Regions from separate parts of the Yersinia alsatica genome, predicted to be linked through region 1. Evidence: predicted binding sites of a transcription regulator. Region 1 holds the regulator's gene; each other region holds the start of a gene.

Region 1 (4,292 bases):
TGCACAAAATGCACTGGAACCGCATATTTCGGCTGAAACACTGGAATATCATTACGGCAAGCATCACAACACCTATGTGGTGAATCTTAATAACCTGATTAAAGATACTGAGTTTGCTGCTAAGACGTTGGAAGAGATTATCAAAACCTCCAGCGGCGGCATCTTTAACAATGCTGCCCAAGTCTGGAACCATACTTTTTACTGGCACTGTCTGTCGCCGAATGGCGGTGGTGAACCAACGGGCAAAGTCGATGATGCCATTAAGCAATCTTTTGGTTCTTTTGCTGAATTTAAAGCGCAATTTACCGACGCCGCAGTGAAAAACTTTGGTGCAGGTTGGACGTGGCTGGTCAAGAAAGCGGATGGCACTCTGGCAATTGTCAGTACATCGAATGCAGCAACACCACTGACAACCAGCGATAAGCCGTTGTTGACTGTGGATGTGTGGGAACACGCTTACTATATTGATTACCGCAATGCGCGGCCAAAATATCTGGAGAACTTCTGGGCTTTGGTTAACTGGTCTTTTGTTGAGCAGAATTTAGCTTAATAGCGGCGTAATAATTAAGGGCGGGTAAACCGCCCTACTTATCACCGGCAAGCGGCTTAATTAATTCATTACCGCCACGAAGCTAAAGACAATAATCATTGCCAGCGCACCAACAGTCGTAATCAGCGACATCTTCAAATTGGTATCCATAAAAACTCCTCAGCCGGTTAATTTTAGTAGGGAAAAGGCACATAATTAGTGCGTTAAATTATTTTCCCACAGATAGGAAAAAAAATCTTGTGCTCATTACGCACTTTATAACATTGATTAGCTCTTCCACTTTCCCTCCAGATCAGACAAAATTCGCAGTTCATAACTGCATACCGACTAATAACGTCCAATAAAAACTCTCAGACGACCAGCTGACTCAACCATCCAGCCTACTATCGTGCTTCTGTCTGAGCGGTTTTCGAGTAATGCAGGCAAACGATTAACATAATACTTACCTGCTGTAACAGGTAAGCTTAGGAGTCATTTTTTTATGGCAACGATTAAAGATGTGGCCAAACACGCGGGTGTGTCCACCACCACCGTTTCACACGTGATCAATAAAACTCGTTTCGTCGCCGAAAATACCAAGGCTGCTGTGTGGGCAGCCATTAAAGAACTGCATTATTCGCCCAGTGCTGTGGCTCGCAGTTTGAAAGTGAATCACACTAAGTCAATTGGTTTACTGGCGACATCCAGTGAAGCCCCCTATTTCGCTGAAGTGATCGAAGCGGTTGAAAATAGCTGCTATAGCAAAGGCTATACCCTGATTTTATGTAACTCTCATAATAATCTGGATAAACAAAAAGCTTATCTGGCCATGCTGGCGCAAAAGCGTGTTGATGGGCTATTAGTGATGTGCTCAGAATATCCCGAGCAACTGTTAGGGATGCTGGAAGATTATCGTAATATTCCAATGGTAGTTATGGATTGGGGCACCGCGCGCGGTGATTTCACCGATTCAATTATTGATAATGCCTTCGAGGGTGGCTATATAGCTGGCCGTTATCTGATTGAGCGCGGCCATCGTGATATCGGTGCTATTCCCGGCCAGTTATCACGTAATACCGGGGGCGGTCGCCATCAGGGCTTCCTGAAGGCATTAGAGGAAGCCAATATCACGATACGCGATGAATGGGTGGTTCAGGGCGATTTTGAACCTGAGTCTGGTTATAAAGCCATGCATCAGATTTTGACGCAAAAACATCGTCCGACCGCGGTATTCTGTGGCGGAGATATCATGGCGATGGGCGCAATATGTGCCGCTGATGAGTTGGGTTTACGCGTGCCGCAAGATATTTCGGTGATCGGGTATGACAATGTGCGTAATGCCCGCTATTTCTCACCGGCGCTAACCACGATCCACCAGCCCAAAGAGCGATTAGGTGAAACCGCCTTTGCCATGTTGCTTGATCGTATTGTCAGCAAGCGCGAAGACCCACAAACCATTGAAGTACACCCGAAACTGGTAGAGCGCCGTTCTGTCGCTGATGGTCCGTTCCGCGATTACCGCCGTTAATCCTCTTCGGCCAGTCACATTCCACGTGACTGGCCGCTAGTGCTGCACGCCGCCGTCATCCGCTGCATTGCCATCCTTTAACCATTCGTCATTTAGCGTGACACTGTCACCTAAATAGTCCAGTAACCACGCTAAAGCTGGGGAGTGATTATTCTGTTCCCAGGTTAAGCAGCACGGGCTATCCGGCAGTGGTTCAGCTAACGTCAATGCCACCAACTGGCCATCGGCAATCAGCGGCGACACCATATGGGCTGGCACCATACCAATGCAAAGCCCTGCACACAGGCAGTCAATCCCCGTCGTCCAGTCCGGTGCTACTAATCGTTGCTGATTATCCAGCGTCCAGGTATCTCGCTTAGGCAGATTTCGTGCCGTATCTTCCAGACAAAGTGAAGGATATGGCCGCAACTGATTGTCGTTAAGTGGCCCGGTTAAACGGGCTAAAGGATGGTTCACACTGACTACACAATGCCAGGTCAAAAAGCCCATATCGCGAAATACAAACCGCCCTCTCACCGGGATGGCCCGGGTGGCACCAATGGCCATATCGGCTTGCCCATCGACCAAAGCATCCCAGACACCATTAAACACCTCATAGCGCACCCGCAGCTCCACGTCAGGGAAATGGCGATAAAAATCCAGCACCAGGCGGCGACTTCGCTGCGGTTTGACGATTTTATCTATCACGATATTTAATTGCCCCCGCCAGCCATTCGCCACCTGTTGGCACTGACGGCGCGTGTTATTCATTTTTTTGATAACATCCCGGGCTTCTTTGATGAAAACCACTCCAGCCTGAGTTAATTCGACATCGCGATGACGCCGCTCAAACAGGGGAACTGCCAGCCACTCCTCCAGTTGGCGCACGGTATAACTGACGGCAGACGGCACACGGTGCAATTCTTGAGCAGCCGCACTGAAGCTGCCGGTGCGCGCCACAGCATCAACCACCTCCAATGAGTATTCAGACCACATTATTTTCTGCCTCTCTATATTCAATTATTTGGTGTCAATTTTTTTGATAGCTTCTCGCAAATATTACCGTTTCACAACTGATTATCGTAGCGGATAGAATGCCCCCCGCTATAAATCCCTAATTATAAAGCTGTCTCAAGACAGCAAATTGCCTGCAAAATTATGATAAAGAGAAATAAAGTATGAAGACGTCAACAAGTTTCATGTTCTATCTGGCGGGTTTGAGCATGTTGGGGTACTTGGCCACCGATATGTATTTACCCGCCTTTGGTGCCATGCAACAAGAATTACAAGCCTCCGCTGGTTCCATTAGTGCCAGTCTCAGCATCTTCCTCGCCGGTTTCGCTATCGCCCAGCTTATTTGGGGGCCAGTCTCCGACAAGCTGGGCCGCAAACCAGTGCTATTAGCTGGATTGGGGTTATTTGCCATCGGCTGTTTGGGGGTGTTGTGGGTTGAGACAGCAACACAACTCTTGGTGCTGCGCTTTATTCAAGCTGTGGGGGTCTGCTCAGCAGCAGTGAGTTGGCAAGCATTAGTGGTAGACCGCTACCGTGACGGTAAAGCCAACCGGGTCTTTGCCACAATTATGCCGTTAGTGGCGTTATCTCCGGCACTCGCCCCATTATTGGGTGCTTGGCTATTGAACCACTTCAGCTGGCGCTCAATTTTCGTCGTACTGTTGGCCGTGACACTGTTACTTTTGATCCCCACTGCACTACTGAAAGAGCGGAAAAATGCCCCATCAGATAATACGGTGCAAAATAAAAGCGCCATTAGTTTCTGGCAGCTCCTAAAATCGCCAGTCTTTAGCGGCAACGTGATGATATTTGCGGCATGCAGCGCGGGGTTCTTCGCCTGGTTAACCGGCTCGCCTTTCATTCTGGGTGAGATGGGATATAGCCCCAATGCCATTGGTTTGAGTTATGTTCCACAAACTTTGGCCTTCCTGCTGGGGGGGTTTGGTTGCCGCAGCGCACTGACTCGGATTAAAGGCAATACCCTGCTGCCTTGGCTGTTGAGCGGCTATGCCATCAGCATGGTTGCGCTCTATTTGATCGCAACATTGACCACGCCAACGCTGATAACTTTACTTATTCCATTCTGCTTAATGGCGCTTGTGAATGGTGCCTGCTACCCTATTATCGTAGCAAATGCATTAACCCCATTTCCGGCCAATACGGGTAAAGCCGCAGCACTACAAAATACGTTGCAGCTCGGTTTGTGTTTTGTCGCTAGCATGGCGGTTTCGGCTTATATCA
Region 2 (4,292 bases), 1.8 Mb from region 1:
GGATCAATACTTTTGGCCGCGTCATCAAACCGCGAGCGATAGCGACTTTTTGCTGATTACCACCGGATAACAAACCAATAGGTTGTTCCATGGATGGCGTCTTGATATTAAATAAACGAATGAAATCGGCTACTGCCAACTGTTCGTCGGCATGCTTGAGGGAACCGCCGCTGCGGCTAAAATAACGTAATGCAGTCAAAGACATATTTTCTTTAACCGACATACCCAGCACCAAGCCATCCCGTTTACGATCTTCGGAAATATAAACGATGCCGTTTGCTAAACCGTCTTGTGGTGAATGAGTCACGACTTCGCGGCCATCCAACATGATAAAACCAGATTTACGCGGCAATGCACCATAGATGATTTTCATCAACTCGGTACGGCCTGCGCCCATCAAGCCAGCAACTCCCAAGATCTCGCCACTATAAAGAGTGAAACTGACATTTTTCACCCCGGGGCCACATAGCTGTTTGACTTGTAAACGCTTTTCACCACGCGGTAAGTTCAGGCGTGGGTATTGTTCTTCTAACTTACGGCCCACCATCATCTCAATCAGTGAGTTTTCAGTCAGGTCACTCACCGGTTTTTCCGCGATAAATTGCCCATCACGAAATACCGTGACGTCGTCGCAAATCTCAAAGATCTCTTTTAACCGGTGGGAGATATAAACAATGCCGCGCCCTTCCGCTTTCAGCTCTTTGATGACGTTAAATAAAGAGGCGGTTTCGGTATCGGTCAGTGCATCGGTTGGCTCATCCATAATGATGACTTTGGATTCAAAGCTCAGCACCTTGGCGATTTCCACCATTTGCTGGTCACCAATAGAAAGTTCGCCCACCAGCCGATGGCTGCTGTAGCTGATATTCAGGCGGGCTAGCAGTAAATCGGCTTCGGCATACATCTTTTTCCAATCGATGCCGCCAAAACGATTAACAAATTCACGCCCTAAAAAGATGTTTTCTGCGATGGTTAACTGCGGGATCAGGTTAAGTTCCTGATGAATAATGCCGATCCCCGCTTCTTGCGAGTCTTTTGGGCCATTAAACACCACTTCTTTACCCAAGAAATGCTGACTGCCGGCATCTTTACTGTAGATGCCAGTCAGCACTTTCATCATGGTCGATTTTCCAGCCCCGTTTTCGCCCACCAGTGCCATTACCCTGCCGGGATAGACACTCAGTGCAGCACCGGAGAGTGCTTTGACGCCGGGAAAGGCTTTATCAATCCCTTTCAGTTGCAGCAAAGGTTGCATAAATGCCTCAGAAAGTTACGCCGGAGCAGAGAATGATGTTAGCAAAGGGGGAACATTCCCCGCTACGAATCACTGCCCGGCTTTGTTTGGTTTGCTCTTTAAAAGCCTCATGGCTGATATAGCGCAAAACAATTTGGTTTCCCTGATGTTGTTCAAGTTGTGTGAGTTGGGCGAGTAACGCTTCATGGAGTTGCGGATTATTTTTAACAATCTCTTGTGCGAGGTAGGCACTCTCAACCTGCATCTCTTGCGTTACCACCTCAAGAACCTGGAGGAAACCAGGAACGCCTCGTGTCAATGCCAAGTCGATACGTGTGGTGGTTGCCGGTATTGGCAGCCCCGCATCACCTATCACCAGCTGATCGGTATGACCCAGACGGGAGATAACAGCGGAAATATCAGAATTCAGTAATGCGCCTTTTTTCATTTTCTACTCCAACAGCGAAACGTTTCGCTGATACTGAGTTTAGAAAAATGGCAGCAGAAGGCAAACCCAATTTGGTGAAAATGTGATCGCCATCGAAACGTTTCGCTGAACCTATGAAAAATCAATACTCGCTACAGTTTCATCGGAGACCGCACCCAATTTGTTATAACGTCTAGCCATACTCTGAAGATATTTCAAACGATCAGTCATCGCATTTTACCTCTATCTATTCTTTATTCTTATTCAATTCCTGCCTGATGGCATTAGACATATTTAGGAAGTCTTTTGCGAACGCACAGTAGACTTCAACTTCGTCTTCTTCCAGTTTGCTTATCCCACCAATTTAGTGGAAACCTAATCAGCAAGAAAAAGGCCGTTAATCATAACGGCCTCCCTATCTAAATCTCGACTTGCGTCCCTAACTCAATAACCCGGTTAGGCGGGATCTCAAACTGATCGGCTGCACGTAGCGCATTACGGCTGAGGGCAATAAACAACTTGCCGCGCAGGAACAGATACCAAGGGCGTTTGGTCAGAATGAGTGACTCGTGCGACATAAAGAATGAGGTTTCCATCATCTGGCATGGCAAGCCTTCTAAACCACAGCGATGGAAAATCTCTTCTACATTTGGCGTTTCTCGCCAACCATAGCTGGCGACCACTCGCCAGAATGTCGGTGAGAGTTGCTCGATAGTCACCCGATTAACATTATGCACATAAGGCGCGTCTTCGGTGCGCAATGTCAGCAACACCACCCGATCATGCAACACTTTGTTATGTTTCAGGTTATGTAACAAGGCAAATGGAATGACATTCATTGCCCGCGACATATACACCGCCGTCCCTGTTACTCGTACCGGAGGCGATTTTTCCAATGAGGCAATCATCGCCTCCAATGAATTACCATGCTCATGCATACGGCGCAGCAGACTGAAACGCTCGCTCTTCCAAGTGGTCATGATGATAAACATCACTAAACCAAGAGACAGTGGCAACCAACCGCCGGAGAACAATTTCAGAGCATTGGCAGAAAACATCGGCACATCGATAATCAGTAAGATCACCAGCAGACAGCCGACAAAAACGCGATTCCAATGCCAGTTTTTCAGCGCTACGGTGCAGAACAGGATACTGGTTATCACCATGGTACCGGTCACGGCAATCCCATAAGCCGCAGCTAAATTACTGGAGCGTTCGAAGCCAACAATAACCATCACCACCGCCAGATACAGTGTCCAGTTAATCACTGGGATATATATCTGACCTGATTCCATCTCTGACGTATGAATAATTCGCATTGGCGGCAAATAGCCTAAACGAACCGCCTGCCGGGTCAGTGAGAACACACCGGAGATAACCGCTTGCGAGGCAATAACTGTCGCTAATGTTGCCAAGATTAACAGTGGGATCAGCGCCCAGTCAGGAGCGAGTAGGAAGAAGGGGTTTTTGATGGCTTCTGGATTTTTCAGTAATAACGCGCCCTGACCAAAGTAATTCAGCACTAATGACGGCAAAACCACAGTAAACCATGCCAACCGAATAGGAAATTTACCAAAATGCCCCATATCGGCATATAACGCTTCTACCCCGGTAATAGCCAAAACTACAGCGCCAAGGGCAAAAAATGAAACTGATTTATATTCAGTGAAGAAGCTTATTGCCCATTTAGGATTCAGTGCAGCCAGAACTTCTGGGTTAGCGATAATACTGCGCAGGCCAAGGAGCGCCAAGGTCAGGAACCACACCAACATTACCGGGGCAAAGAGTTTGCCGACACTACCGGTACCGTGTTTTTGAATAATAAACAGTAGGGTTAACACCGCAATCGAGCAGGGGACAATATAGGGATCAAGCGCAGGAGCGGCAATTTCCAACCCTTCAATGGCCGACATAACCGAAATAGCTGGAGTGATGACGACTTCACCATAAAAGAAGCTGCCGCCAATTAAGCCGAGTATCACCAAAATAGACGTGGCTCTGGAAGACGTATTGCGCCCGGCCAAAGACATTAACGTTAAAATACCCCCTTCACCGGCGTTATCTGCGCGCATGACATAGGTCAGATATTTAACCGAGACAATCAGAATTAGCATCCAGAATATCAGCGATAAAAAACCAAACACCACATCTGGACGGACATCAAAACCATAATGACCAGAAAAGCACTCTCTCAAGGTATAGAGCGGGCTGGTACCAATATCACCGTAAACCACCCCTATTGCCGCCAGGGTTACCGCCGATAAAGACTGTTTATGCTCTGTGCTCATAATTGATTTCTTTTTGCTAGAACATCCATAAGCTGCTGCGTGCGTTTAAGAACCACTTTAACAGATCCTGTCGTCTTTATACGCTCATCAAAAGGCGCACAGTATGCACGATTTCAATGGATTGCCTACCCTTAAATCAAGCAACAGCAAGAGTAAAAATGTATAAAAATATGACTATTCAACAATCTATTCCCTTAAGAAAAAGAGGATTTATTTCCCGTGATCAGGTAAAAATCAATTAACTAACGGAACATATAGAGCAATTATGGCGCAATCATCACAATTAGCTGAAAGAATCTCCCGCTTGAGCAGTGCCCTTGAAAGCGGTCTGTATGAAAGACAG
Region 3 (4,292 bases), 1.0 Mb from region 1:
CTTCTGGGTGGAACTGTACACCGTAAAAATGCTGCTCTTCGTTGGCCATAATGGCAAACGGACAAGTATCGGTGCTAGCTACAGCCACAAAACCAGATGGAATTGCGGTGACTTTGTCACCATGGCTCATCCAGACATCCAGGACAGCTTCACCGGCTGGATTAATCGCATCTTTGATATCACGAATCAGTGCACAGTCTGTTTTAATTTCAACCTGCGCATAGCCGAATTCACGATGATTTGAGCCTTCGACCTTGCCACCCAGTTGGGCTGCCATAGTCTGCATGCCGTAACAGACACCTAGCACAGGCACACCTGCAGTGAAGACATAATCAGGTGCGCGCGGGCTATCCTGTTCGGTGGTGCTTTCAGGACTACCAGAAAGAATGATACCGCTTGGATTAAACTCACGGATTTGGGCTTCGGTCACGTCCCACGCCCATAGCTCACAATAGACACCGATTTCACGAACACGGCGCGCGATTAACTGGGTGTATTGCGAACCGAAATCAAGAATAAGAATGCGATGTTTATGAATATTTTTTGTCATGTGCGGCATGTTCCACAAGTTTTTAATAAAATAATTGAAAGCATTCCAGTCGGCGCAACCAAAAAGCGGGTTAGCGCCCGCAGCACAGTATGCGCAGTTGACACCAAGTCAATGAGCAATACGAGCCGCGGCCGATAACCAGATTCGCCGGTTTAAGCCCCTGGAATTAGCCCATGCGATAGTTTGGTGACTCTTTGGTAATAGTCACATCATGCACATGGCTTTCTTGAATACCTGCACCGCTGATGCGAACAAACTCAGCTTTGGTGCGCAATTCATTAATGGTGCCACAACCGGTCAGGCCCATGCATGAACGCAGGCCACCCATTTGCTGATGCACAATCTCTTTCAACAGACCTTTGTATGCCACACGCCCTTCGATACCTTCTGGTACCAATTTGTCGGCAGCATTATCGGTCTGAAAATAGCGGTCTGAAGAACCTTTGGACATCGCCCCCAGAGAACCCATACCGCGATAAGATTTAAATGAACGGCCTTGATAGAGCTCAATTTCACCCGGAGACTCTTCCGTCCCCGCCAGCATAGAGCCGACCATCACACAGGAAGCACCTGCGGCAATGGCTTTAGCAATATCGCCAGAGAAACGAATACCGCCATCGGCAATAACCGGTATCCCAGTACCTTCCAGTGCTTCAACCGCATCAGCAATGGCAGTGATCTGTGGAACACCCACACCAGTCACGATACGAGTAGTACAGATTGAACCAGGGCCGATACCCACTTTAACCGCGCTTACCCCCGCATCAGCCAAGGCTTTAGCCCCAGCACCGGTAGCGACGTTACCGCCAACGATTTGCAGATTAGGATATTTAGCACGAGTTTCGCGGATGCGTTGCAGAACGCCTTCGGAGTGACCATGAGATGAGTCGATCAACAAAACATCGACGCCAGCAGCGACCAGAGCGTCAATACGCTCTTCATTGCCAGCACCGGCACCAACAGCAGCACCAACACGTAGGCGGCCATGCTCGTCTTTACAAGCATTAGGCTTACGTTCTGCTTTTTGGAAGTCTTTTACAGTGATCATGCCGCGCAGATGGAAGCTGTCATCAACAACCAACGCTTTTTCGACACGTTTTTCATGCATTTTTTGCAGGACAACTTCGCGGGCTTCGCCTTCCTTGACGGTTACCAAGCGCTCTTTCGGTGTCATAACCGCAGTCACGGGTTGGTCCAAATCAGTAACAAAGCGAACATCACGGCCAGTAATGATCCCAACCAGTTCGTAATCTTCGGTCACTACCGGGTAACCGGCGAAACCGTTACGAGCAGTCAGTTCTTTAACCTGACGAAGAGTTGTTGTTGGCGTCACAGTCTGTGGCTCGGTAACAACACCACTTTCGTGTTTTTTCACCCGACTGACTTCTTCAGCCTGGCGTTCGATGGACATATTTTTGTGGATGAACCCTAAACCGCCCTCTTGTGCCAGCGCAATGGCCAGACGAGACTCGGTTACGGTATCCATTGCTGCGGACAGCATAGGGATATTCAGGCGGATAGTTGCAGTCAGTTGGGTACCAAGTTCTGCCGTATTAGGCAAGACTGTGGAGTGGGCTGGAACCAGGAGAACGTCGTCAAATGTTAGAGCTTCTTTCGCGATACGTAGCATGGGCAATATCTCACCAAGGTGAATGTAAAAAGATAAAATATTGCCGTGGCATTATACAGAGCGTAATCGGTTGCCTCCAGCACTTTCTCATTATTTTTCTTGCCAAGCAGTTTGAGGCAGGTAATATCGGTCAATTAAGTGCTTGTTTAAAAACTTGATCCAGGTCACATGTCACAAACTTCTGCGTCATCAATTTTTACTGTTAGCCGCCTTAATCAGACGGTTCGACAGCTGTTGGAAATGGAAATGGGCCAAATTTGGCTCACCGCCGAGATTTCTAATTTCTCTCAGCCCTCTTCTGGTCACTGGTATTTCACCTTAAAAGATGACCGGGCTCAGGTGCGCTGCGCGATGTTTCGCAACACTAATCGTCGGACAACGTTTCGCCCGCAAAATGGCCAGCAAGTGTTGGTCAGGGCCTCGATCACCTTGTATGAACCACGCGGTGATTACCAGTTAATTGCAGAAAGTATGCAACCTGCTGGCGACGGATTGCTACAACAGCAGTTTGAACAACTTAAGCAACAGCTAGCCGCAGAAGGGCTTTTTGACCAGAGTCATAAACAACCGCTACCCAGCCCAGCCCAACAGGTCGGGGTGATTACCTCATCCAGCGGCGCAGCGCTCCACGATGTTTTGCAAGTTTTACAACGCCGGGATCCATCACTGCCGGTTATTATCTACCCAACAGCCGTACAGGGCGCTGATGCTCCTTTGCAGATAGTTCGTGCTATCCAATTGGCTAATTTGCGCGCTGAATGTGATGTGTTGATCGTTGGCCGCGGTGGTGGTTCGTTAGAGGACTTATGGAGCTTTAATGATGAGCGGGTGGCCCGCGCCATCTTTAACAGCCACATTCCTATCGTCAGTGCCGTCGGCCATGAAACCGATGTCACTATTGCCGATTTTGTCGCTGATTTACGTGCGCCAACCCCTTCAGCCGCCGCAGAGTTAGTCAGCCGCAACCAAATTGAGTTGGTCAGGCAGATTCAGGGGCAACAGCAACGAATGGAAATGGCGATGGATTACTATCTGGCGCAACGTAGCCAGCAATTCACCCGCCTTGAACATCGGCTCCAGCAGCAACATCCTCATTTGCGTCTCGCTCGCCAACAAACGCTATTACTAAAATTGCAACGCCGGTTGGAAGAGAGTGCGCAAACCCAAATTCGCCGATTAAGCCGGCGCACCGAGCGGCTCCAGCAGCGTTTGGTTCAGGTTCAACCGCAAGGGCAGATTCACCGCTACAATCAGCGGGTGCAACAGCAAGAATATCGTTTACGCCAGGCACTAGAGCGCCAGCTAAACGGTTATCGCCAACGCTTTGGTATTGCCTGCTCACAATTGGAAGCCGTCAGCCCGTTAGCCACACTGGCCCGCGGCTACAGTGTCACGCAGACTCCTGAAGGCACGTTACTCAAGACCACCCAGCAGGTGCATACCGGCGATAAACTCACCACCAGACTGCAAGATGGTTGGGTGGAAAGTGAAATCACCCAGATTAACGTGGCAAAGAAAAATGTGGCCAAGAAGCCGCGCCAGCGTAAAGCCGCGGAGTAGCACTAAACCTTTTGTCAGCTAAGCAAACAGCTCTGCCGACCGGTCAAACCGTCGGCAAATAACTAAAGTGAACACGGCTTTTCGAAATCAGCCCGTGACCATGCTGGCAAAAATAGTCAACCGCACCACAAGCCTTCAGAACTTGCAGTGGTTTGCCGCAGTCCGGGCAATCGGCCTGCTGTTGATAGTTGCCATGGCAGTGAGAGCAATGGAAGTGATCACTTACTAGCACCATTGCCTGCTGACAAACCGGACATAACGCATCCATAATTTCTCTCCTGAATGTTCGGAAAAACTTACATCACACCCAATGAACGTAAGAAGTAAATTCCTAATGCCGTAGTGAAAAATGAACCGACGGTGGTGATAGCAATAATATTGGCAGCCAGTACTGCATTGCCCCCCATCGCGCGAGTCATAACATAGCTACCCGCTGCGGTTGGTGTGGCGGAGAACAGGAAAACAATGCCTAAGGTTGCGCCACGGAATCCCATCAGTAAACCACCCAAGGTCATTAAAATAGGCACCACGAATAGTTTTGCTGTTGATGAT

What was found. The regulator PurR, encoded in region 1, represses purine synthesis genes. The targets are predictions, from matches to a motif close to CANGCAAACGTTTGCNTG.
Positions count from the first base shown of each region.
Region 2: the regulator PurR is predicted to act here: its motif matches at 1,695-1,712, upstream of rbsD (D-ribose pyranase).
Region 3: the regulator PurR is predicted to act here: its motif matches at 2,240-2,257, upstream of guaB (IMP dehydrogenase).

Region 1 covers NZ_CP104006.1:3,025,173-3,029,464, reverse strand. The annotation lists gene sodB (superoxide dismutase [Fe]) at 1-550, shown strand, start outside; gene cydH (cytochrome bd-I oxidase subunit CydH) at 611-700, opposite strand; gene purR (HTH-type transcriptional repressor PurR) at 1,032-2,057, shown strand; gene punR (DNA-binding transcriptional activator PunR) at 2,094-3,032, opposite strand; gene punC (purine nucleoside transporter PunC) at 3,215-4,292, shown strand, end outside.
Region 2 covers NZ_CP104006.1:4,846,267-4,850,558, forward strand. The annotation lists gene rbsA (ribose ABC transporter ATP-binding protein RbsA) at 1-1,255, opposite strand, end outside; gene rbsD (D-ribose pyranase) at 1,263-1,682, opposite strand; gene kup (low affinity potassium transporter Kup) at 2,081-3,949, opposite strand; gene ravA (ATPase RavA) at 4,215-4,292, shown strand, end outside.
Region 3 covers NZ_CP104006.1:2,005,973-2,010,264, reverse strand. The annotation lists gene guaA (glutamine-hydrolyzing GMP synthase) at 1-550, opposite strand, end outside; gene guaB (IMP dehydrogenase) at 717-2,180, opposite strand; gene xseA (exodeoxyribonuclease VII large subunit) at 2,349-3,740, shown strand; gene N0H69_RS08865 (zinc ribbon domain-containing protein) at 3,784-4,008, opposite strand; gene N0H69_RS08860 (AEC family transporter) at 4,037-4,292, opposite strand, start outside.